Regions from separate parts of the Microbacterium sp. Z11_20 genome, predicted to be linked through region 1. Evidence: predicted binding sites of a transcription regulator. Region 1 holds the regulator's gene; the other holds the start of a gene.

Region 1 (10,836 bases):
GCCGCACCAGGTCCAGGGCCCGTTCATTGACGTCGACCGCCCACACAGTGGCGCGCGGCGACTGCAGCGCCAGTGACAGCGCGATCGGGCCCCAGCCGCAGCCGAGATCGAGGAAATGACCGCCGGCAGGCGGCGGGGGCGTGTGGGACAGCAGCACCGCGGTACCGGCATCGAGCCGGTCGGGGCTGAAGACTCCGGCCGCCGTCGTCACTTCACGGTCACGTCCGGCCAAGGAGACGCGGATACGGCGCAACTGCGCGGGACTCGCCGGCGACGCGCTGAAATAGTGGTCGCTCCCCATGCCGGAAGCGTAGCGGAGACCATCCGCACAGGGGGAGAGTTAGAGTGCCAGGGATGCCCCGTCCGGCCGGAACCGGAGGCCGGGGCACCGAGGAAGGATGATATGACGGACACCACCACACCCCGGCACGGGCAGGACACGCCCGTGCAGAGCGCCGAGGAGACGCCGGTGGATCCGGTGGATCGTGTGCTCGCGCGCAGCGCGGCTCGCTCCGGGGTCAGTGTGTTCGGAGCCGCACAGGCTCTGCAAGACCAGACCACCGTGAGCGACGGCGACACCGACGGTGAGCAGTGGGACCGCGAGGAGCGCGCTGCGCTGCGGCGCGTCGCGGGCCTGTCCACGGAGCTCGAAGACGTCACCGAGGTCGAGTACCGCCAGCTGCGTCTGGAGAACGTCGTCCTCGTGGGTGTGCACCCGCAGGGCGAGCAGGACGAGGCGGAGAACTCGCTTCGAGAGCTGGCCGCGCTCGCGGAGACCGCCGGCGCCGTGGTGCTCGACGCCGTCCTGCAGCGGCGTCCGCACCCCGACCCGGCGACCTACGTCGGACGAGGCAAGGCCCAGGAGCTGCGCGACATCGTCGCGGCCGTGGGTGCCGACACCGTGATCGCCGACACCGAACTCGCCCCGAGCCAGCGGCGTGCCCTCGAAGACGTCGTGAAGGTCAAGGTCATCGACCGGACGACCGTGATCCTCGATATCTTCAGCCAGCACGCCAAGAGCCGCGAGGGCAAGGCGCAGGTGGAACTGGCACAGCTGGAGTACCTGCTGCCGCGTCTGCGCGGATGGGGTGACTCCATGAGCCGCCAGGCCGGTGGCCAGGTGGGTGCCGGCGGTGCGGGCATGGGTTCGCGTGGACCGGGTGAGACCAAGATCGAGCTCGACCGGCGCCGCATCCGCACCCGGATGGCGCTGCTGCGCCGCCAGATCCGCGACTTCGGCCCCGCCCGCGACGCCAAGCGTGCCGAGCGTAAGCGCCACACCATTCCGGCCGTCGCCATCGCCGGTTACACCAACGCCGGCAAGTCGAGCCTGCTCAACCGGCTCACCAGCGCCGGAGTGCTGGTGGAGAACGCCCTGTTCGCCACGCTGGATGCCACCGTTCGCCGGGCGCAGACGGCCGACGGCCGCGTGTACACGCTCACCGACACCGTCGGGTTCGTGCGCAATCTGCCCCCTCAGCTGGTCGAGGCGTTCCGCTCGACGCTCGAGGAGGTCGCGGGTGCCGACGTCATCGTGCACGTCGTGGACGGATCGCACCCCGACCCGGCGGCCCAGTTGGCCACGGTGCGCAACGTCATGGGGGACGTCGGTGCGCGCTCGACGCACGAGATCGTGGTCTTCAACAAGGCCGACCTTCTCGACCCGGACGCACGGCTCGTCCTGCGCGGCTTCCAGCCGAACGCGCTGTTCGTCTCGTCACGCACCGGTGAGGGCATCGGTGAACTCCGTGCCGCGATCGAGGATGCTCTGCCGCTTCCCGCTGTCGAGGTCCGTGCGGTCGTCCCGTACGACCGTGGCGAGCTGATCTCCGCGGCGCACGACTCCGGCCTCATCCTGGCGGAGGAGCACCGCGCCGAGGGGACCTTCCTGCATGCGCACGTGGGGGAACGGCTCGCCGCCGAGCTCGCGCCCTACTCCTCCTGACGTCGCCACCACCAGAATCGGCCGCCGAACCTGAGTTCGGCGGCCGATTCGTTCGTTCCGGTGCGGAGCGTCAGAAGGGCAGAGGCGAGTAGCCCTCCGGCACGATGAGGATGCCGACGACCAGCCCGTCCTCGTTCACGGCGACGCGACCGGTCATTTCTCCGGCCTCGCACACCAGGGTCGTCGCCCCCACGACGGTGCCGACCACCTCGTCGTCGTCGGAGAGCTCGGCACCGCCGGGCATCTCCACGCGGGTATCGCGCAGGCTCTGCAACGCCCCCACCTCCCCGAGCACCGTCCGCCACGTCTCCGCGATCCGTTCCCTCGGCAGTTCGCGCGCGGTGACGGGGTGCATGATGGCGGCGAGCCCGTCCTGGTCGCCGGTCGCGATGAGCGTGAAGACGTGCTCCGTGATCGTGCGCACATCGCTCACCCCGCGCTTGGTCAGCGGCTCGCCGCCCACCGGATCGACCGGCTTCCCGAATCGCTTGAATGCCGCCTGTCGTGTCATTCCCAATTCCTTCCCGATATCGGCCCAGGTCCGGCCGTCGGCGCGCGCCGCGTCGACCGCAGCCTCCAGGCGCCGGCGGGCTTTCTGCACCGCTCTCTGTGCTGCACGGATCTCGTCCATGCCGGAAGTCAACCATTGGTTGACGGCAAGTGTCAACTTTCGGTTGACAGCTCCGGACGTGGCGCCGCAGAGGCTCAGCAATCCAGCGTGATCGGCTCGACCCCCGGCGTATCGAACCCGAAGACCTGCCCGAGGAACGACAGTTCGCTCTCCAGGGCGTGCGCGACGGTTTCGGCACGGCGGAAGCCGTGCCCCTCGCCCTCGTAGAGCACGTACGCATGCGGGATCCCGTGGGCAGCGAGCGCGTCGCGGATGGCCTCGGACTGTGCCGGCGGTACGACGCGATCGTCGGCGCCCTGCAGGATCAGCACCGGCACGCGGAAGCGCTCCGGCCGGCTCAGCGGTGACCGCTGCCGGTAGAGGTCGTCGGCTTCGGGCAGCGGGCCGATGAGCCCGTCGAGGTAGCGCGCCTCGAAGTCGTGCGTGTCGGTCGCCAGCGACCGGGCGTCGCCGACCGCATATCGGGCGACGCCGGCGCCGAATGCGTCGGTGCCCACGAGAGCCGCGAGCACCGTCCATCCTCCGGCCGATCCGCCGTCGATCGCGAGGCGCGCGCCGTCGGCGTCGCCGCGGGCCACCAGGTCGGCTGCCGCTGCCGCGACGTCGTCCACGTCGACGATGCCCCACTGTCCGCGCAGGCGCTCACGGTACGCGCGACCGTAGCCCGTGGAACCGCCGTAATTGACGTCCAGCACCCCGATGCCGCGGCTGGTGAGGTAGGCGATCTTCGCCGACGCGCCCGGGCCCACGTGGGAGGTCGGCCCCCCGTGGACGAAGACCACGTACGGCGGCCGCTCGCCGGCGGGCCCCGTGTGGTCCGGATGCGTCGGCGGATAGGCGAAGGCGTGCACCGGGCCGTGCGGCCCGTCCGCCGTGAGCGACTGCGGCGTCGGCATCCACTCGTCCGGCAGCACCGCTGCTCCGCCCGACACGAGGACCGCGTCTTCGGTGTCGACGTCGACGAGCCACAGTCCGCTCTGCCGGCGATGGCCGGCTCCGGAGACGAGCACCTGGCGCCCGCGCGCGTGCTCGATCACCGCGCCCGACGTGACGGGCACCGGCAGCCTCCGCTCCCCGGTGCCGTCCAGGTAGACGACCTCGTCGGCCCCCTGGGTGCGCACCGCGACCAGGCCGCCGTTGACCGGCGCGAACCAGCGCGAGCCGAGCACCCACAGCGCGCCGCCCGTGTCGGCGTCGGCGGGGGCGACCGGATGCGGCGCCTCGCCGAGCCGAGCGCGCCACAGGTTCCACCGTCCGGTCGTCTCGTCGATGTAGGTGAGCTCGTCCGGGCCGGTCCATTCCGGCTGCAGGGGCGCTCGACCGGCGCCACCGGCAACGGTGGTCCACGTGTCGGCCGCACCGTGGGTCAGCTCGGCGACGCGCACCTCGGTGCGATCCCACGGCATGTCCGGATGGTTCCATGCCACCCATGCGAGCCGCGTGCCGTCGGGGGAGAGCGCGGGCTGTGCCAGGAAGTCGCTTCCCCCGACGACTCGTCGGACGGCCGTCGCATCCGTGGCGCCGGAACCGTCCAGGGGGATGCGCACGATGTCGCGGGCCGGGGTCGCGCCGTCCCGGGCAACCTCCCGGATCGCCAGGAGCAGACCGGATCGATGGTGCAGCCCGCCGAACCGGGTGCGATCGTCGGGCGGGGTCAGCGGGCGGGGCTCGGCCCCCGGTACCAGCGCCCACACGCGCTGGTCGCTCTTCTCGACGTAGACGAGCTCGCCCTCATCCGTGGCCGTCCACGCGCCGCCGCCGTACTCGTGAACGCTCGAGCGCGCACTCGCGGGAGCCGGCAGCACGTCCGTCACGGACCCGTCCGCCGAGCGGCGCCGGACCGTGGAGCGCCCGCCCTCTTCGGGCACGGTCTGCCCCCACCAGATCTCGTCGCCGACGAATCGCGCGCCGTCCAGACGGGGGGAGGCCGTCGCGACCTCCTGCGCCGACAGCGGGGAAGGCCACGAACCGTAGGGGAGCGGAGTCGGCATGCCGTCAGCCTAGGCGCGCGAAACAGTCCGACACACCGCTGCGGCCCGGATGCGGCGCCGGTACCGTCATACCTCACGACGCCGCCTGCGGGCATGCGTCGCAGCCGCCCCCGCCGCTCGTGATCGCGCGCGGCGGGCCCCCACCTCCGTTCGAGAGCCAGAGATGCCCGACGAATCGCGCACCCACGTGCCGTTCTCCTTCGAGTTGTATCCGCCGCGTTCGGCGACCTCGGAGCCGGCGCTGCACGAGACGATCGCGCGTCTGGCCGAGGTGGGGCCGCGGTTCATCTCGGTGACCTACGGCGCCGGCGGTTCCACGCGGGGGCGATCCCTCGATGTGCTCCGGCATATCCGCCGCACCACCGATGTCCGCCCGCTCGCGCACCTCACGTGCATCGGCAACACCTACGCGGGAGCGGCCGCTCTCATCCGCGAGTTCCTCGACGCCGGGATCACGAGCTTCCTCGCGTTGCGCGGCGACCCGCCCGAGGGCGTCGGCGAGGACGAGGTCGAGCTCGGCGATCTGGAGAGCTCGGCGCAACTCGTGCAGCTCATCGACCGCGTCCAGGCCGAGCGAGCGCCGTACACGGAGGCGGGCATCCCCGGGCTCCCCGGCGCCGCACGCGTGGACCGACGCCCGCACGTGCAGATCGCCGTGGCCGCCTTTCCCCGCGGACACCCGCGTTCGCGGCATCCCCGCGAGCACATCGACGCGCTGCTGGCCAAGGAGGCCGCCGGCGCGACGCTGGCGATCACCCAGCTGTTCTTCCACGCCGACGACTATCTCGGGTTCGTCTCGCGTGCCCGCGCAGCCGGGGTGACGATCCCGATCCTTCCCGGCATCATGCCGATCACCTCACCTTCACGCCTCCGGCGCGTGCTCGACCTCACCGGAGAGGAGCTGCCGGCGGAGCTGGCGATCGACCTCGAGGTCGAGCCGACGGTGGCGGGACGGCGTCTGGTGGGAATCGCCCACGCGGCCGCCCTCCTCGCCGACGTGGTCGACGGGGGCGCTCCCGGCGTCCACCTCTATGCCGTCAACAATCACGACACGGTGCTCGCGGTGCTCCGCGAGGCCGGTGTCCTCACCCCGCACAAGGAGACGACGAGATGACCGCATTCCCCACCGGTACGATCCTCGGTTACCCCCGGATCGGCCGCCGGCGCGAGCTCAAGCACGCCGTCGAGGCGTACTGGAGCGGCACCATCGACCAGGGCGAGCTGGAGGCGCGGGCCGCGGCGCTCCGCCGCGCCACCCGCGCGAGGCTCGCGGCGCTGGGGCTCGGACGCACCGACTCGGCGATCCCCGAGTCGTTCTCGTACTACGACCAGGTCCTCGACGCCGCCGTCACGGTCGGGGCGCTGCCGGAGCGTTTCGCGCAGCTGCGGGAGGCCGACGGCGCCGTTCCCCTCGCGGCCTCCTTCACCGCGGCACGGGGCGCGGGGGAGCATCCGCCCCTGGAGATGACGAAGTGGTTCGACACCAACTATCACTACCTGGTGCCCGAGATCTCGCCCGGCACCGTGTTCGCGCTCTCCAGCGACCACTACGCCCGCCTCGTGGCCGAGGCCCGAGCCGACGGTTACACGACGCGGCCGGTGGTCGTCGGGCCGGTGACGCTGTTGGCACTGGCCAAGGCCGCGGAGGGCTCACCGCACGGCTTCCGTCCGCTCGACCGCCTCGAGGACCTCCTGCCGGTGTATGTCGAACTCCTCTCGTCGCTGCGTGCGGCGGGCGCCGAGTGGGTGCAGCTGGATGAGCCGGCCCTCGTGAGCGAGAGCCTGCCGGAGGATGCGGCGACCCTGGCGGCAGCGGCCGAACGCGCGTATGCGGTGCTGGGCGGGGCATCCGTACGCCCCGCGATCCTGGTGGCGGCGCCCTACGCTCAGCTGAGCGATGCTGCGTGGACGGCGCTGGCAGCCGCGCCGGTGGAGGCGATCGCCCTCGACCTCACGCGCGGCGCCGTGCCCCCTGTCGTCGACGGGCTGGCCGGCAAGACGCTCGTGGGGGGTGTCATCGACGGGCGGAACGTCTGGCGGGGCGACCTCGGCGTGGGATGGGCGCGCCTGGATGCGCTCGCGGAGCTCGGCCCGGCAGCCGTTGCCGCCGCAACATCCACGTCCCTGCAGCATGTTCCGCACGATGTCGAGGACGAGACAGACCTCGACCCCCGGCTGGTGCCGTGGCTCGCCTTCGCCGACCAGAAGATCGGCCAGGTCGCCATCCTCGCCCGCGGCATCGAGGAGGGTTCCGATGCGATCGCTGCCGACGTGGCGGCGGCATCCGCCGCGCTGGATGACCGATCGCACGCGCCCGGCGTCGCCGACGGCTCGGTGCGCGCCCGCGCCGCGGCGCTCACCGCGGCCGACTTCGCCCGCGACGCCTACGCCGCGCGTGAGGCGGCGCAGCGGGAGGCGCTGCATCTGCCGGTCCTTCCCGCCACGACGATCGGGTCGTTCCCCCAGACCGGTGAGATCCGCCGCGCGCGGGCGCGGTTCACGCGGGGCGAAATCGATGAGGCTGCCTACGAGGGGTTCCTTCGCGAGGAGATCGCCCGCGTCATCGCGCTGCAGGAGGAGCTCGGGCTCGACGTGCTCGTCCACGGGGAACCCGAGCGCAACGACATGGTGCAGTACTTCGCGGAGAACCTCGACGGCTTCGCGGTCACCCGCAACGGCTGGGTGCAGTCGTACGGTTCGCGGGCCACGCGCCCGTCGATCCTGTGGGGCGACGTATCGCGGCCGGCACCGATCACGGTGCGGTGGGCGACGTATGCGCAGTCGCTCACGGCGCTGCCGGTGAAGGGCATGCTGACGGGTCCGGTCACGATCCTCGCGTGGTCGTTCGTCCGCGACGACCAGCCGCTGGGGGAGACGGCCAATCAGGTGGCCCTGGCCCTCCGGGACGAGATCCGCGACCTCGAGGAGGCCGGGATCGGAGTCATCCAGGTGGATGAGCCGGCGCTTCGCGAACTGCTCCCGTTGCGACGCGACGCTCAGCCGGCATACCTCGACTGGTCGGTCGGATCCTTCCGGCTCGCCACGGCGGGCGCCGGCACCGCCACACAGGTGCACACGCACCTGTGTTACTCGGAGTTCGCGGTGGTCATCGACGCGATCGCGGCTCTGGATGCGGATGTCACCTCGATCGAGGCCGCGCGCAGCCGCGGCGAGGTGATCGGCGACATCCGCACGTCCGGGTTCGCGCACGGCATCGGCCCGGGCGTCTACGACATCCACTCGCCGCGCGTGCCGTCGGTGGACGAGATCGCCGAGCTGCTTGACCGCGCGGTCGCCGAGCTTCCCGTGCGCCAGGTGTGGGTGAATCCCGACTGCGGGTTGAAGACGCGCGGGTACGACGAGACCGTCGCATCGCTCCGCAACATCATCCAGGCGACCCGTCGGACGCGTGAGCGGGTGTCCGCGCCGGTCGCCTGACGCCGAGAAACGACATTCCGGCCCACAAACCACGCGGCGCGTGACTTCTGGGCCGGAATGTTGTTTGTCGCGGTGTGAGGGGAGGGTCAGACGGCGCGCAGCACCGCCACGACGCGACCGAGGACGACGGCGTGGTCGCCGAGGATCGGCTCGAACGCCGAGTTGCGCGGGAGCAGCCACGTGTGACCATCACGTCGGCGGAACGTCTTCACGGTGGCTTCGCCCTCGAGCATCGCCGCGACGATCTCGCCGTTCTCGGCGGTGGACTGCGAGCGGATGACCACCCAGTCCCCGTCGCAGATCGCCGCGTCGATCATCGAGTCGCCCGACACCTTCAGCATGAACAGGTCGCCCTTGCCGACCAGCTGACGGGGCAGCGGGAAGATCTCCTCGACCTGCTGATCGGCGGTGATCGGCACCCCGGCGGCGATGCGGCCGACGAGGGGCACCATGGCCGCGTCACCGAGCGGCGGTGCCGTGTCGGCGGGGTTCTCGGCGGCGGTCCCGGGCAGATCGATCAGGACTTCCATGGCCCGGGTCTTTCCCGGGTCGCGGCGCAGATAACCACTGAGCTCCAGCTGGTTGAGCTGGTGCGTCACGCTGGACAGCGATTTCAGCCCCACCGCGTCGCCGATCTCGCGCATGCTCGGCGGATAACCGTGCCGCGCGATCGAACGCTGGATGACCTCGAGGATCGCGAGCTGCTTGTCGCTGAGGCTCTTGCGTCGCCGCGTCTGCGGCTTGTCCCGAGCGGTCGCGTCGGTCATTCTCGTGCTCCCTCCGTGCCCGCGATGGCACCGGTCTTCGAATGTCGGAGGTCCGTGATGGTCTTCCGTTGTCGAAACCGTATCCGGTATCGGGCCTCGCGTGCGGCTGCGCTGCGCGTGTCGCATCCGATCGATGTCCGATCCCGGGATGTTTGACACGCGCAGTATATCGAAGATAGATTCGGAAGACAGATTCGCATCCGGCCCTCCCGGCCGAGAGCCGGATGCGAATCTTCCCCCAGAGGAGGAACCATGGCCACCATCGCGAGCGTCGCACCGACCACCCGTCTGCGCCTGACCGCGCGCGGCCGCCGAGTGCTCGCATCCGTCGCGGCGCTGCCGGCCGTGATCGCGATCACCCTCGCGGTCCTGGGGGGCGGGGCCGCCCTGGCATCCGGTGACGCCGGGACGCCTGCAGGGAGCTTCGCCGAGATCACCGTCATGTCGGGGGAGTCGCTGTGGTCGATCGCACAGGACGTCGCCCCCGGCGCCGATCCCCGCGACGTCGTCGACGCGATCTCGCGGCTCAACATGCTGGACTCCTCGGCGGTGTCCGCCGGGCAGCGCCTGGCCATCCCCGCGGAGTACGCCCCGACCTCGTAGGGGAGACCTCTCGCCGTAGCATGGGGAGAATGACGACCCGGTTGGACGATCTCCCCCTGCGCGACGATCTGCGGGGGATGGTGCCGTACGGGGCCCCGCAGGCCCCGCTTCCCATCGCCCTGAACGTCAACGAGAACACGCATCCGGTTCCGCAAGAGGTCGCCGACGACATCCTCGACTCCCTCGCCCGGGCACTGCGGGACGTGAACAGGTACCCCGATCGGGAGTTCACGGCACTGCGCGAGGCGTTCGCGGATTACCTCGGGCACGGGCTGACCCCCGACCAGATCTGGGCGGGCAACGGCTCGAACGAGGTGCTGCAGCATCTCCTGCAGGCCTTCGCCGGGCCCGGGCGTACCGCCTTCAGCTTCGCCCCCACCTATTCGATGTATCCCCTCCTCACCCGGGGCACCGGAGCGCAGTGGGTCGCCGGGGAACGGGCGCACGACTTCAGCGTCTCGCCCGAATCGGCCGCAGAGCAGGTGGCCCGCGCGCGGCCGGATGTGGTGTTCCTGTGTGCTCCGAACAATCCCACCGGCACGCCTCTCGGGCTCGATGTCGTCTCGGCCGTCTACGACGCCACCGACGGCATCGTCATCGTGGACGAGGCGTACCAGGAGTTCGCGGCTCGAGAAGGCCGCTCCGCTCTGTCGTTGCTGCCGGGGCGCGAGCGGCTGGTGGTCTCGCGCACCATGAGCAAGGCCTTCGCCTTCGCGGGCGCACGCGTGGGGTATCTCGCGGCGGATCCGGCGCTCATCGACGCGCTGCGGCTCGTCCGCCTGCCGTACCACCTGAGCGCTCTCACGCAGGCGGCGGCCGTGGCGGCGCTCGGTCACGCGTCGACGATGCTCGGGATGGTCGATGACATCATCCTCCAGCGCGACCGGATCGGCGCGACCCTGTCCGCACTGGGCTACACGCCGTACGAGTCGGCGACGAACTTCGTCCTCTTCGGTGGGGTGGATGACCCGTCAGCGACCTGGAACGCGCTCTATGACCGAGGAGTCCTCATCCGCGACGTCGGCATTGCGCACACGCTGCGCGTGACGGCGGGCACGGAGGAGGAGACCACATCGTTCCTCGACGCGCTGGCCTCGGTAGGATCGAAGGTATGACCGGAACCGGCGCGCCGCGCACCGCTGCTCTGCGACGGGCCACGAGCGAGTCGAGCGTCGAGCTCGAGCTCGACCTCGACGGCACGGGTCGCAGTTCCATCTCCACCAGCGTGCCCTTCTACGACCACCTCCTCACCGCCTTCGCGAAGCACTCGTTGACCGACCTGTCGGTGCGCGCGACGGGGGATACGCACATCGACGCCCACCACACGGTGGAAGACGTTGCGATCGTGCTGGGCGACGCCATCGGGCAGGCCCTCGGGGACAAGGCCGGCATCACGCGGTTCGGTGACGCCCTCGTGCCGCTGGACGAGGCGCTCGTGCAGGCCGTGGTCGACATCAGCGG
Region 2 (10,836 bases), on a different contig from region 1:
CGAGCGGCTCACCTCGGGCCGCGTCAACGTCCTGGTGGCGACGGATGTCGCGGCCCGCGGCATCCACGTCGACGACATCGACCTCGTGATCCAGGCCGACGCCCCGGACGAGTACAAGACGTACCTGCACCGCTCGGGCCGCACCGGTCGCGCGGGGCGCGCGGGTACCGTCGTGACGCTCATCCCGCGCCAGCGCCGCCGGCGCATGACCGAGATGCTGCAGCGTGCGGAGATTCAGGCGCCCTTCGACGACGTGCGCGTCGGCGACGACCTCCTCGAGGACATCCGTCTCGGCATCACGGCCGAGGTGGCCGAGCCTGCCGTGCCGGCACCGCGCCAGGTGTCCGAGCCCGCGGCGACGGAGTTCGCCGAGGAGCCCGAGGCTGCCGCTGAGGAGCCCGAGGTGACCGAGGTCTCCGCTGAGGAGCCCGAGTTCGCCGCTGAGGAGCCCGAGCTGACCGAGGTCTCCGCTGAGGAGCCCGAGCTCTCCGCTGAGGCGACCGAGGTCTCCGCTGAGGAGTCCGAGCTCTCCGCTGAGGCGCCCGAGTCTCCCGCGGCCGCGCCTGAGGAGCCCGAGGCCGCCGCTGAGCGGACCGAGCTCCTCGACGAGGAGCCCGCCGTGCCCGCGCGGACCGGCGACGCCCCCGCCTGATCGGAGCAGCCACTCCGCGAGACCGCATCCGGCCGACGAGACGGCGACATTATGTCGCTGCTTCGTCGGCAGGGTGCGGTTTCGCGGTTTCCGGGGCCCGGCGTCAGAACAGGGTCGGCTCGCTCGCCGGGGCCACGCGCGGCCGTGTCGTCCTGATGGGTCCGAGTCCGCGGAGTGAACCCGGATCGGACGCACCGGGGGTGCGGTCGGCGAGGCCGGGCGTGGCACGCGCGCGCGGATGCTCGTCCTCATCCCGCCCATTCAGGCCGTGCACCCGCAGGAGCGGGCGCACGCGCTTGGCGAGCCACGTGCGATACGGCTTGGGCGCCTGCGCGGCGGCTCCGGGGTAGAGACCGCGATAGGACGAGACCAGCTCGGGGTGCTCGCGCTCGAGCCAGGTGAAGAACCAGGGCTTCACGCCCGGGCGCAGGTGCAGGGCTCCGTAGATGACGCGCGCCGCTCCCGCCTCGCGGATGCGGCGGAGTGCGTCGTCGAGCGCGGCGACGGAGTCGGTGAGGTGGGGCATGACCGGCATGAGGAACACCGTGACGCGGAAGCCCGCCTCGGTGGCAGCCCGGACGGTGTCCAGGCGTGCCTGTGCGGTCGGCGTCCCCGGCTCGATCGACTTCTGCAGCGCATCGTCGAAGACCGCGATCGACATCGCCAGCGACACGCGCACGGAGGCCGCCGCCTCCGTCAGCAGCGGCAGATCGCGCCGCAGCAACGAGCCCTTGGTGAGGATCGAGAACGGCGTGCCCGACTCGGTGAGGGCGGAGGCGATCTGGGGCATGAGCCGGTACCGGCCCTCGGCGCGCTGATACGGGTCGGTGTTGGTCCCCAGCATCACCGGCTCGCGCGACCAGGATCCGCGGCGAAGCTCGGTGCGCAGCACATCGGCGACGTTCACCTTCACGACGATCTGCGAGTCGAAGTCGCTGCCGGCATCGAGGTCGAGGTACTCGTGCGTGCCACGAGCAAAGCAGTACGTGCACGCATGGCTGCATCCCCGGTACGGGTTGACCGTCCAGTCGAAGGGCATGGCGGATGCTCCGGGCACCCGGTTGAGCGCGGTCTTGCAGAGCACCTCGTGGAACGTCATGCCGGTGAACTCGGGCGTGGTCACGGAGCGCACAAGGCCGTCCATCCGCTCCATGCCGGGAAGGGCAGCGGGGTCATCCACGCCCAACTGCTGCCCTTGCCATCTCATGCCTTAATGGGAACAGATATACGAACCTGTGTCAAGACGTACCGGTCCCAGGTCGAACACGTCAGCGGCCTGATGGCACGCGCGCCGCCGCGGGGGACAATGGAGCGGTGACGGAACCCGAACCGCACGCTTTCACGCGGCGCGCACTGCGCGAGGCGGCGCAGCGCGCTGCCGCGGGCGCGCCCACTCCGATCGCTCGCCACGCGCGCCGTCGGCGCCTCGGACCGCGGATGGCCGTTGCCGCAGCCGGAGCCGTGATCCTCGTCGCCGGGGCGACGGCCGCGACGGTGGCGACGGGGGCCACGGTGGCGACGACGGCCCCGCCGGCCATGTCGTCCCCGATCAGCCACTCTTCTCCCGCCGCCCGTGCCACGCCCGCCCCCGTCCCGAGCGAGAGCGTGAGCGTGAACGTGAACGCCCGCATCCTCGCCCTTCCGCCCGAGGGCCTGCCCGTCCCCGAGCAGGCGGCCGAGGTCACCGCTGCCGGAACGCTCTGCGAGCAGCCCGCGCTCCTCGGGGCGCTCGCGGCCGGGGACGATGCCGCGACGATCGCCGCCACCGGCGGTCCAGAGCCGTTCCGCGCGGCGGTCGCGGCGGGCACGGCTCCCTGCATCCGCCTGGACGATCCCGCACGCGTGTGGGTGGTGGTCAACAAGCAGCGGCCGTACGCGCCGATCGATGCCGTTCCCGCGCCCCTGGTGCAGCCGGAGGGGGTCCGGGGCCTCGTGGGAAGCGACCTGCGGCGGGATGCGGCGGCTGCGCTGACGGCGCTCGTGCGCGCGGCCGCGGATGCCGGAGCCGGTGAGGTCGCGCTGGAGAGCGCGTACCGCTCGTTCACGACGCAGGAGTCCACCTACGCCGGGCATGTCGCCGACCGCGGCGTCGAGGGCGCCGACCTCGTGAGCGCTCGCCCCGGGTTCAGCGAGCACCAGTCGGGTCTCACCGTGGACGTGCTCCCGTGCGCCGAGGTCTGCGGAACGATCGACGACCTCGCCGCGACGCCGCAGGGCGCCTGGCTCGCGGAGCACGCATGGGAGTACGGCTGGATCGTCCGCTATACCGAGGGGCGCACCGACGTGACCGGCTACGCGCCGGAGCCGTGGCACCTGCGCTACATCGGAACCGACTTGGCGCGCGCCTACCACGACGGCGGATGGACGACGCTGGAGGAGTTCTTCGGACTGCCCGCCGCACCGGGCTACGCGCAGTAACTCCGCGACTGCACGACGTGGTGCCCAGTGCACGGCGTATCGGCGTGCACAGGTCGTGCGTTCGGCAGGATGCCGTGCACTCGACGGAGGGCGCACCTGGCGCCAACCTCCAACGCGGCACGCGGTGTCACGAGAGGTGGGATGCGGTTCCGGACAGCGAACGCGCGAGCGACCGCGTGCTGACCTAGACTCGCTCGCGCTGCCTGGTCGATCGGCCATGGCCCGCAGCATCCACTCGGAGCGGAGAGGAGTCGGCATGGACCGCGACATCTACGACGAAGACCACGAGGCGTTCCGCGAGGTCGTTCGCGAATTCATCAAGCGCTACGTCAGCAACCAGGCGCGCGAGCGCTGGGACGCGGAGGGCGAGATCGACCGAGCCACGATGCTCGCGGCGGGGCAGTCCGGCCTCATCGGACTGTCGGTGCCGGAGGAGTTCGGCGGCGCCGGGATGCTGCAGGACTACCGGTTCCGCACGATCGTCATGGAGGAGATCCTCAAGGCGGGCGCCGGCTCGCTCGCCGGTGCCTTCGGCATCCAGGACGACCTCGCCGTGCCGTATCTCGCGCACTTCGGCACGCCGCAGCAGCAGCAGAAGTGGCTCCCGGGAATGGCGACCGGCGAAGTGATCGGCGCGCTCGCCATGACCGAGCCCGGCACCGGCAGCGACCTCCGCGGGGTGACCACGACCGCGAAGAAGGTCGACGGCGGATACCTCGTCAACGGCGCCAAGACGTTCATCTCCAGCGGCAAGACCGCCGACCTCGTCGTCACCTTCGTCAAGACGGGGGAGGGCAACCGGCCGGATGCGTTCAGCCTGCTGCTGATCGAGAATGGCATGGCGGGCTTCGAGCACGGCAAGAAGCTGCACAAGATGGGCTTCCAGGGCCACGACACCGCGGAGCTGTCCTTCACGGACGTGTTCGTCCCGGAGGAGAACCTCATCGGCGGGCAGGAAGGGCACGGCTTCATCCAGCTGATGCGCAACCTGCCGCTCGAGCGCCTCTCGATCGGTGTCGCCGCCGCGGCCGCATCCGAAGCGGGCCTCGTCTGGACGCTGGAATACGTGAAGAGCCGGGAGGCGTTCGGCACGCCGGTCATCGACTTCCAGAACACGCGGTTCCGGCTCGCGGATGTCGCGACCACCGTCGACGTGCAGTGGGCGTATGTCGACCGGGCCATCGCGCTCTACGGCGAGGGCAAGCTCACGCCCGAGGAAGCGGCGAAGGTCAAGTTCTGGACGACCGAGCGTGAGGGCGAGGTGCTCGACACGTGCGTGCAGCTGCACGGCGGCTACGGGTACATCACCGAGTACCCGATCGCCCGCGCCTACCTCGACGCCCGGGTGCACCGCATCTACGGCGGCACGAACGAGATCATGCGCGAGATCGTCGGCCGCCAGCTCGCCGGCCGCCGCTGAGCTCCTCGTCCCCCCGTCGACTCGCCAACAAACGCGCGGAATCGCCGAGATTCGCGACGTTTGTTGGCGAGTCGACCGGTGGTTAGCGGGAGAGGTTGCCGGCCGAGCAGGTCTCCTGGGCCGCCGTGGACCCCGTGATGCTCGGGGGGAGCTCGACCGCCTCGTCCCCGGGGTCCGCCGGCGGAGCGGGCGTCGTGACCGTGGGGTCGGGCGTCGTGACCGTGGGGTCGGGCGCGGGGGTTTCGGCCGGTTCCTGGGGTGCCACCTCGACGACGCCGTCGTTGGCGCCGACCTCGCCCGTGAGCGCGATCGGCCGGTTGTCGGCGAGCGCCTGCCACAGCGGCTCCGCGGCGGCGTAGTTCGGTACGACGCGGTTCGGGTCGCCGGGCGCGGCGTTCGTCGGGTACTGCACGAACACGATCTCCTCGAACGGCACGTCGCGCACGGCCAGGGCGATCTGCACGAGCGTGAGCGGATTTGTCAGGCTCGTCGAGGGATCGACGCTGCGCAGGGCGCTCGAGGCCAGCCGGTACATCGTGGCGGGGTCGGTGAGCACCTCCTCGCTCACGAGCTTCCGGGCCAGCCGCGACATGTACTGCTGCTGGTTGCTGATGCGGGCGAGGTCGCTGCCCCCGACGCCGTAGCGGGTGCGCAGGAACTGCAGCGCCTCCATCCCCTGGATGGTGCGCGGACCGGCCGGCCAATCGATGCCGGTGTTGCGGTCGCGCATCCCCCGGGCGAGGCACACCTCGACCCCGCCGACCGCGTCGGTGATCTCGATGACGCCGCCGAAGGTCACCGTCGCGGCGAACTGGATGTCCTGGTCGCTGATGTCGGACACGGTATCGACCACGCAGTTGAGCCCGCCGATGTCGAACAGCTCGTTGATCTGCACGGATCCGCCGGGCCACGTCGATCCGTCCACCCGCGTGCACCCCGGCGACGGCAGGACGAGGTCGCGCGGGAAGGAGACCACCGTCACCCGCCGTGGGTCGTCGGAGATGTGCAGCAGGATGTTGACGTCGTTGAGGGTGCTGGATGCATCCGGCCCGGTGCAGCGGGCCCCGAAGAGGTGGGCGTACTCGGGCTCGCACGCGTCGATGCCGGTGAGGAGCAGGTTCACCCCGCCCTCGATCTCGCCGATGTCGGGGGGCGGCGCGGGCTGGTCCTGGAGTTCGACCGCGTCCTCGGTGAAGCTGGCGGCCAGGTCGTAGGTCGCGTACCCGATCGTGCCCGCTGTCGCCACCAGCACCACCGCGACCGCCACGGCGACGAGGGTGAGGAGCTGACCGGCGATGCTGGGGGAACGCAGCCGGGCGTGCCGGGCCACTGTTCTGCGTCGCCGCACCATGGCTCCCCTTTCGACGCCGGTCGAGGCATCGGCCCGATTCTAGGCAACGGCCTCGGCCGATCCGGGGATATCGGGTCGGTTCAGCCCGCCTGCCAGGGCCGGAAGTACCAGAACACGGCGGCCGAGAGCATCCACGCCGCCGCGACGAAGACGACATCGCGCGCACGGAACGGCACGACGTGGCGCTCGGTGCGATCGGGGTACGCGCCGAAGGCGCGGGCATCCATCGCGAGCGCGACCCGCTCCGCGTGACGGATCGCGCCGGCCAGGAGCGGTATGAGGTACCCCGCCCACCGCGCGAGAGCGGCGAACGGGCCTCGGCCGCGGCGTCGTCCGCGCACCCTGTGCGCCTGGCGGATGACGTCGAGCTCCGAGCCGAAGCGCGGCACGAAACGGAATGCCGCGAGTGCGGTGTACCCGATCCGGTAGGGCACGTGCAGCTGCTGCACGAGCGAACGGACGAGGTCCGGCCCGGCGGTCGTCATCCCGGCGATGAGGGCGAGGGCGATGATCGCGCCCAGGCGCAGCGCCGTGGCGAAGCCGACGTCGAGGGCGCCGGCGTAGAGGGTCCATGGGCCCAGCTGCGAGAGGGTGACCGACCGGTCGACGCGGTCGACGTCGGCCCAGAGGGAGAAACCGGCCCCGACCGCGGCGATGGCCGCCGGGAACGCGAGGAAGACGGCTGCCGCTCTTCGGGCCGACCACCGCGCGCCGACGAGCAGCACCCCGCAGGCGAGCACCAGGAAGGTCAGGGGCGTCCCCAGATCGCGCACGAAGACGAGGAGCACCATCGCCGGCGCTGGCCCGGCGAGCTTGGCGAGCGGGTTGAGAGCGGGGAGGAACCGCAGGCCCCGGCCCGCCGCGGCCGTGGCGAAGGGGTCGGCGACCGAGCTCACGCGCGCCCCCCGGGAAGGTCGCTCAGACGCGTCGCACCGCTGAGCTCGGGATGCTGCGTCAGATCCGCCAGCGCCACGCGCAGGGGTGGCGGGCGCAGGCCTGCGCGGCGGAGCAGCGCGTCGTCGGCGAACACCGCGGACGTGGCCGCGGATGCCAGCATCCGCCCGCCGGAGAGCACGACCGCGCGGTCGGCATGGTCGGTGACGAGCTGCATGTCGTGGCTGACGACGACGATGGTCGTGCCGCCGCCGCGGAGATCTTCCAGCAGCGCCATCAGTTCGTCCGCGCGCGCCCGATCCTGCCCGAATGTCGGCTCGTCGAGCACCAGGGTGCGCGCTCCGGCCACCACCGCGGTGCCCACCGACAGGCGCCGCTTCTGCCCGCCCGACAAGAGGAACGGGTGCGTGCGCGCGTGGCGGGTCAGTGCGAAGCGGCGCAGGAGGTCGTGCGTCCGCTCGCGCACGATCTCGTCGGGGAGGCGCTGCATCCGCAGCCCGTGCGCGATCTCGTCGAAGACGGTGGGCGCGATGAACTGGTGCTCGGGGTTCTGGAAGACGAAGCCGACGTGGGCTGCGAGGGTGCGGGCATCGGTGCGGGCGACGTCGAGCCCGTTCAGGTGCACCGTCCCCCGCGGCGGGCGGAGGACGCCCGCGATCGCCTGCACGAGGCTGGTCTTCCCGGCGCCGTTCTCCCCGACGACGGCGACGAACTCGCCGGCGGCGACATCCAGGTCGATGCCCTCGAGCACGGTCGTGCGGGAGCGCCCGCGGCCCCGGATGAGCGTGAGCCCGCGCACCCGGACGACCGGCTCCTCGCCACCTGCCGGTCGCACCCTCGCGGAAGCGGCCGGATCCGTCGCGTCCCGCCCATCCGGAGCGGTGTCCTCCCGCACCCGGCCGGCCCGCCCGAGCGGGCCCGGTGGGGCGGATGCGGCGGGCGCGGGCGTCCGCTCGAGTGCGGTGCGCAGCTCGGCAGGGGTCAGTGGCAGGGGGTCGAGGCGGTACCCCGCGCGGCGGAGGCGGAGCGCCGCCAGGGTGGACGTCGGCAGCCAGACCCCGCTCGCGTGGAGCTCCTCGGCGCGCTCGCGGAACACCGCATCCACCGGTCCGTCGATGACGAGCCGGCCGTCGGCATCGAGCACGACGACGCGGTCCACCAGCCCCACGGCGGAGTCGAGGTTGTGCTCGATCAGGACGATCGCGCGATCGCCGGCGGCGACGACGTCCGCCAGTGTCGCGTAGACCTCCTCGATGCCGCGGGGGTCGAGGTTGGCGGTGGGTTCGTCGAGCACGAGGAGGGGCGAGCCCATCGCCAGCGCCGCGGCGAGGGCGAGGCGCTGGCGCCCGCCGCCGGAGAGGTGGTCGGGGTTGTCGGCGTGCCGGCCCTCCAGCCCCACGCGCCGCAGGGCGTCCGCGGCCCGCGCCCGCACGTCATCGACCGGAAGCCGCAGATTCTCCGGACCGAAGGCCACCTCGTCGAGGACGGTTCCGGTCACCAACTGCGCGTCGGGGTCTTGGAAGACCATGCCCACGCGCGTGCTCAGAACCGGCACCGGTGTGGTCGCCGCATCCATCCCCGACACCTCGACGGTGCCGCTGACGTGCGCGGGCACGGCGGAGGGGATGAGGCCGTTCAAGGAGAGCGCGATGGTGGACTTCCCCGACCCGCTGGGGCCGAGGATCAGCACGACCTCGCCGGGAGCGACGTCGAAGCTCACGTCTGCCGGGGTGGCCGTATCGGTCCCGTCGTGGGTCACGGCCAGGTTCCGCACGCGCGCCAGCGGCGGGCCGACAGGGGGCGCAGCGCGGCCGGAGGCATCGCGCTCGGAAGGGTTCACGGCGTCCAGTCGGAAGGCTCGAGGAGGAACTTAGCCTATCCTTACCCGCCGGACGCCGACGAGGACGGCGCAGTGACGGCTCAGCGCCGCACGGCGGGGCGCGCGACGCCCGCTCGCCGGAGCCCCGCACCCACGCCGAGACCGACCGCCGTCCAGGCGACCGGCCCGAGGATGAACAGCGCGACGAAGACCACCTGCGCCCATGGTGCGAACCGGGCCAGGTCGAACGCGAACCACAGCGGGACGGCCAGCACGATGCCGGTGACCGCTGCCGACAGGAAGAACCGCCACGGTTCCCAGTGCCGGTAGCGGGTCAGGGCCGCCACCCCCTCCTGCACGCCGCCGAACACGACCGCTGCCACGAGGTAGCCCGCCACCATCGCCGGCGCGATGGCCGACGCCACGATCGCGGCGATCGCGTGAGTGAGCAGCGCCACCCAGGGCTGTCGCAGCAACTCCTGTGCGATGACGCCGGGGAGCGCATGAAACCCCAGCACCAGGCCGTAGACGGCGACGGCGCCGACGGCAGCGACCGCGTGCAGCACGGCCCACCCGGCCGAGAGGAGGCCCGTCCCCACCCCGATCGCGGCGCAGATGAGGAGGATCCGCGTGGGAACCCGGGATGCCGCGGTCACCGGTTCAGCGTACTCCCGGCCTCCTCGGCACCGGCCGCCGGCGAGGGCGCGGTCGGTGGGTGCGGGCACGGCCCTGAACATCCGCCCGAAACCGACCGTTGGCTGGGATTGTGCTGTGAGCTATGTTTAACGCACGTGCGCCGTCGTCGCGCGGACCGCTCACATCATCCCCCCTCTTGGAGCGCATATGCCCGTTGCAGGCACCCACCGTCGACCCCTGCGTGCGGTCGCCGTCCTGGCACTCGCCGCGCTGTTCACCAGCACCACCGCCACCGCCAGCTTCGGCGCGATCGAGTCGGGCGAGTTGACCAGTCCCGTCCCGATCGATGCTCCCAGCGGGCAGTACATCGTGCTGCTGGATGAGGCGCCGGCCGCGACCTACGACGGCGGCCAGTCCGACCTGCGCGCCACGCAGCCCGAGGAGGGGGCGAAGCTCGACGCCCACTCGCCGGAGGTGCGTGAATACACGGAGTTCCTCGACACCCGGCAGCAGGAGGTCGCCGCCGAGGTCGATGCCGACCGCGACTACTCCTACACGCTCACCGCCAACGGCTTCAGCGCGCGGCTGAGCGCGGAGCAGGCGGCGAAGCTGGCGGCCACGGAGGGTGTCGCCGCCGTCGTGCCGGACGAGATCCGCCACCCCGACGCGGTGCCGTCGACGCAGTTCCTGGGACTCGAGGGCGCCGGCGGCGTGTGGGAGGCCGTGGGCGGTGCGGACGCCGCGGGCGAGGGAACCGTGGTCGGCGTGATCGACACCGGCATCGCGCCGGAGAACCCGTCGTTCGCGGGCGACCCCCTGGGCACCGCGCCGGGTGCGGAGCCGTACCTCGACGGCAACGAGGTGGTCTTCGCCAAGTCCGACGGCACGACGTTCCGGAGCGAGCGCGTCACCGGCCAGCAGTGGGACGCAGACGACTATTCCACCAAGCTCATCGGTGCGAAGTACTTCAGCTCGGGCGCCGAGAAAGCCGGGTTCGATTTCTCCTCCGACTTCCGCTCACCCCGAGACAACGACGGGCACGGGTCGCACACCGCGGGCACCGCAGCGGGAAACCACGCCGTGGCCGCCGGCGTCGAGGGAATCGACTTCGGTGACATCTCCGGTGTGGCGCCGGGCGCCAAGATCGCCGCGTACAAGGCCTGCTACGCCGGGCCCGATCCCCTCGACAACACCGACGACATCTGCGCGCTGAGCGACCTGCTCGCCGCGATCAACGCCGCCGCGAGCGACGGGGTCGACGTCATCAACTACTCGATCGGCGGCGGATCGGCCACGACGACACTCGCTCCCGATGACCGCTCGTTCTTCAACGCCGCCGCAGCGGGCATCTTCGTCTCCGTCAGCGCCGGCAACGCCGGCCCGGGCGCCGCCACGGCCGACCACGCGTCGCCCTGGTACACGACGGTCGCCGCGTCGACGGTCCCCACCTACGAGGGAACCGTGCAACTGCCTGACGGGTTCGAGGCCGCCGGCGCGTCGGTGTCGGTGCCGTTCGGCGAGGAGGTCACCGGTCCCGTCGTCTACGCCGGCGACATCGTCGCGGCCGGAGCCGACCCGGCCCAGGCGGCGCTCTGCTATCTCGGGGCGCTCGACCCCGCAGAGGCCGAGGGGAAGATCGTGGTGTG

The links. Region 1 encodes LexA, which represses DNA repair genes until DNA is damaged. Its sites were predicted from a motif close to TCGAACANNTGTTCGA; they were not measured.
Region 2: AC2DFQ_RS11270 (Rv2578c family radical SAM protein) is a predicted target of LexA. The motif match lies at 1,868-1,883, and genes of this name have one in related genera.

Annotation. Positions count from the first base shown of each region.
Region 1 covers NZ_JBXVOQ010000001.1:259,077-269,912, forward strand. Annotated here, with positions in the region: gene AC2DFQ_RS01205 (class I SAM-dependent methyltransferase) at 1-301, opposite strand, end outside; gene hflX (GTPase HflX) at 404-1,945, shown strand; gene AC2DFQ_RS01215 (hypothetical protein) at 2,016-2,576, opposite strand; gene AC2DFQ_RS01220 (S9 family peptidase) at 2,651-4,567, opposite strand; gene AC2DFQ_RS01225 (methylenetetrahydrofolate reductase) at 4,731-5,681, shown strand; gene metE (5-methyltetrahydropteroyltriglutamate--homocysteine S-methyltransferase) at 5,678-8,005, shown strand; gene lexA (transcriptional repressor LexA) at 8,092-8,772, opposite strand; gene AC2DFQ_RS01240 (LysM peptidoglycan-binding domain-containing protein) at 9,025-9,375, shown strand; gene AC2DFQ_RS01245 (histidinol-phosphate transaminase) at 9,405-10,490, shown strand; gene hisB (imidazoleglycerol-phosphate dehydratase HisB) at 10,487-10,836, shown strand, end outside.
Region 2 covers NZ_JBXVOQ010000004.1:168,304-179,139, reverse strand. Annotated here, with positions in the region: gene AC2DFQ_RS11275 (DEAD/DEAH box helicase) at 1-652, shown strand, start outside; gene AC2DFQ_RS11270 (Rv2578c family radical SAM protein) at 756-1,859, opposite strand; gene AC2DFQ_RS11265 (M15 family metallopeptidase) at 1,967-3,070, shown strand; gene AC2DFQ_RS11260 (acyl-CoA dehydrogenase family protein) at 3,327-4,490, shown strand; gene AC2DFQ_RS11255 (LCP family protein) at 4,573-5,841, opposite strand; gene AC2DFQ_RS11250 (energy-coupling factor transporter transmembrane component T) at 5,922-6,737, opposite strand; gene AC2DFQ_RS11245 (ABC transporter ATP-binding protein) at 6,734-8,575, opposite strand; gene AC2DFQ_RS11240 (ECF transporter S component) at 8,656-9,210, opposite strand; gene AC2DFQ_RS11235 (S8 family serine peptidase) at 9,398-10,836, shown strand, end outside.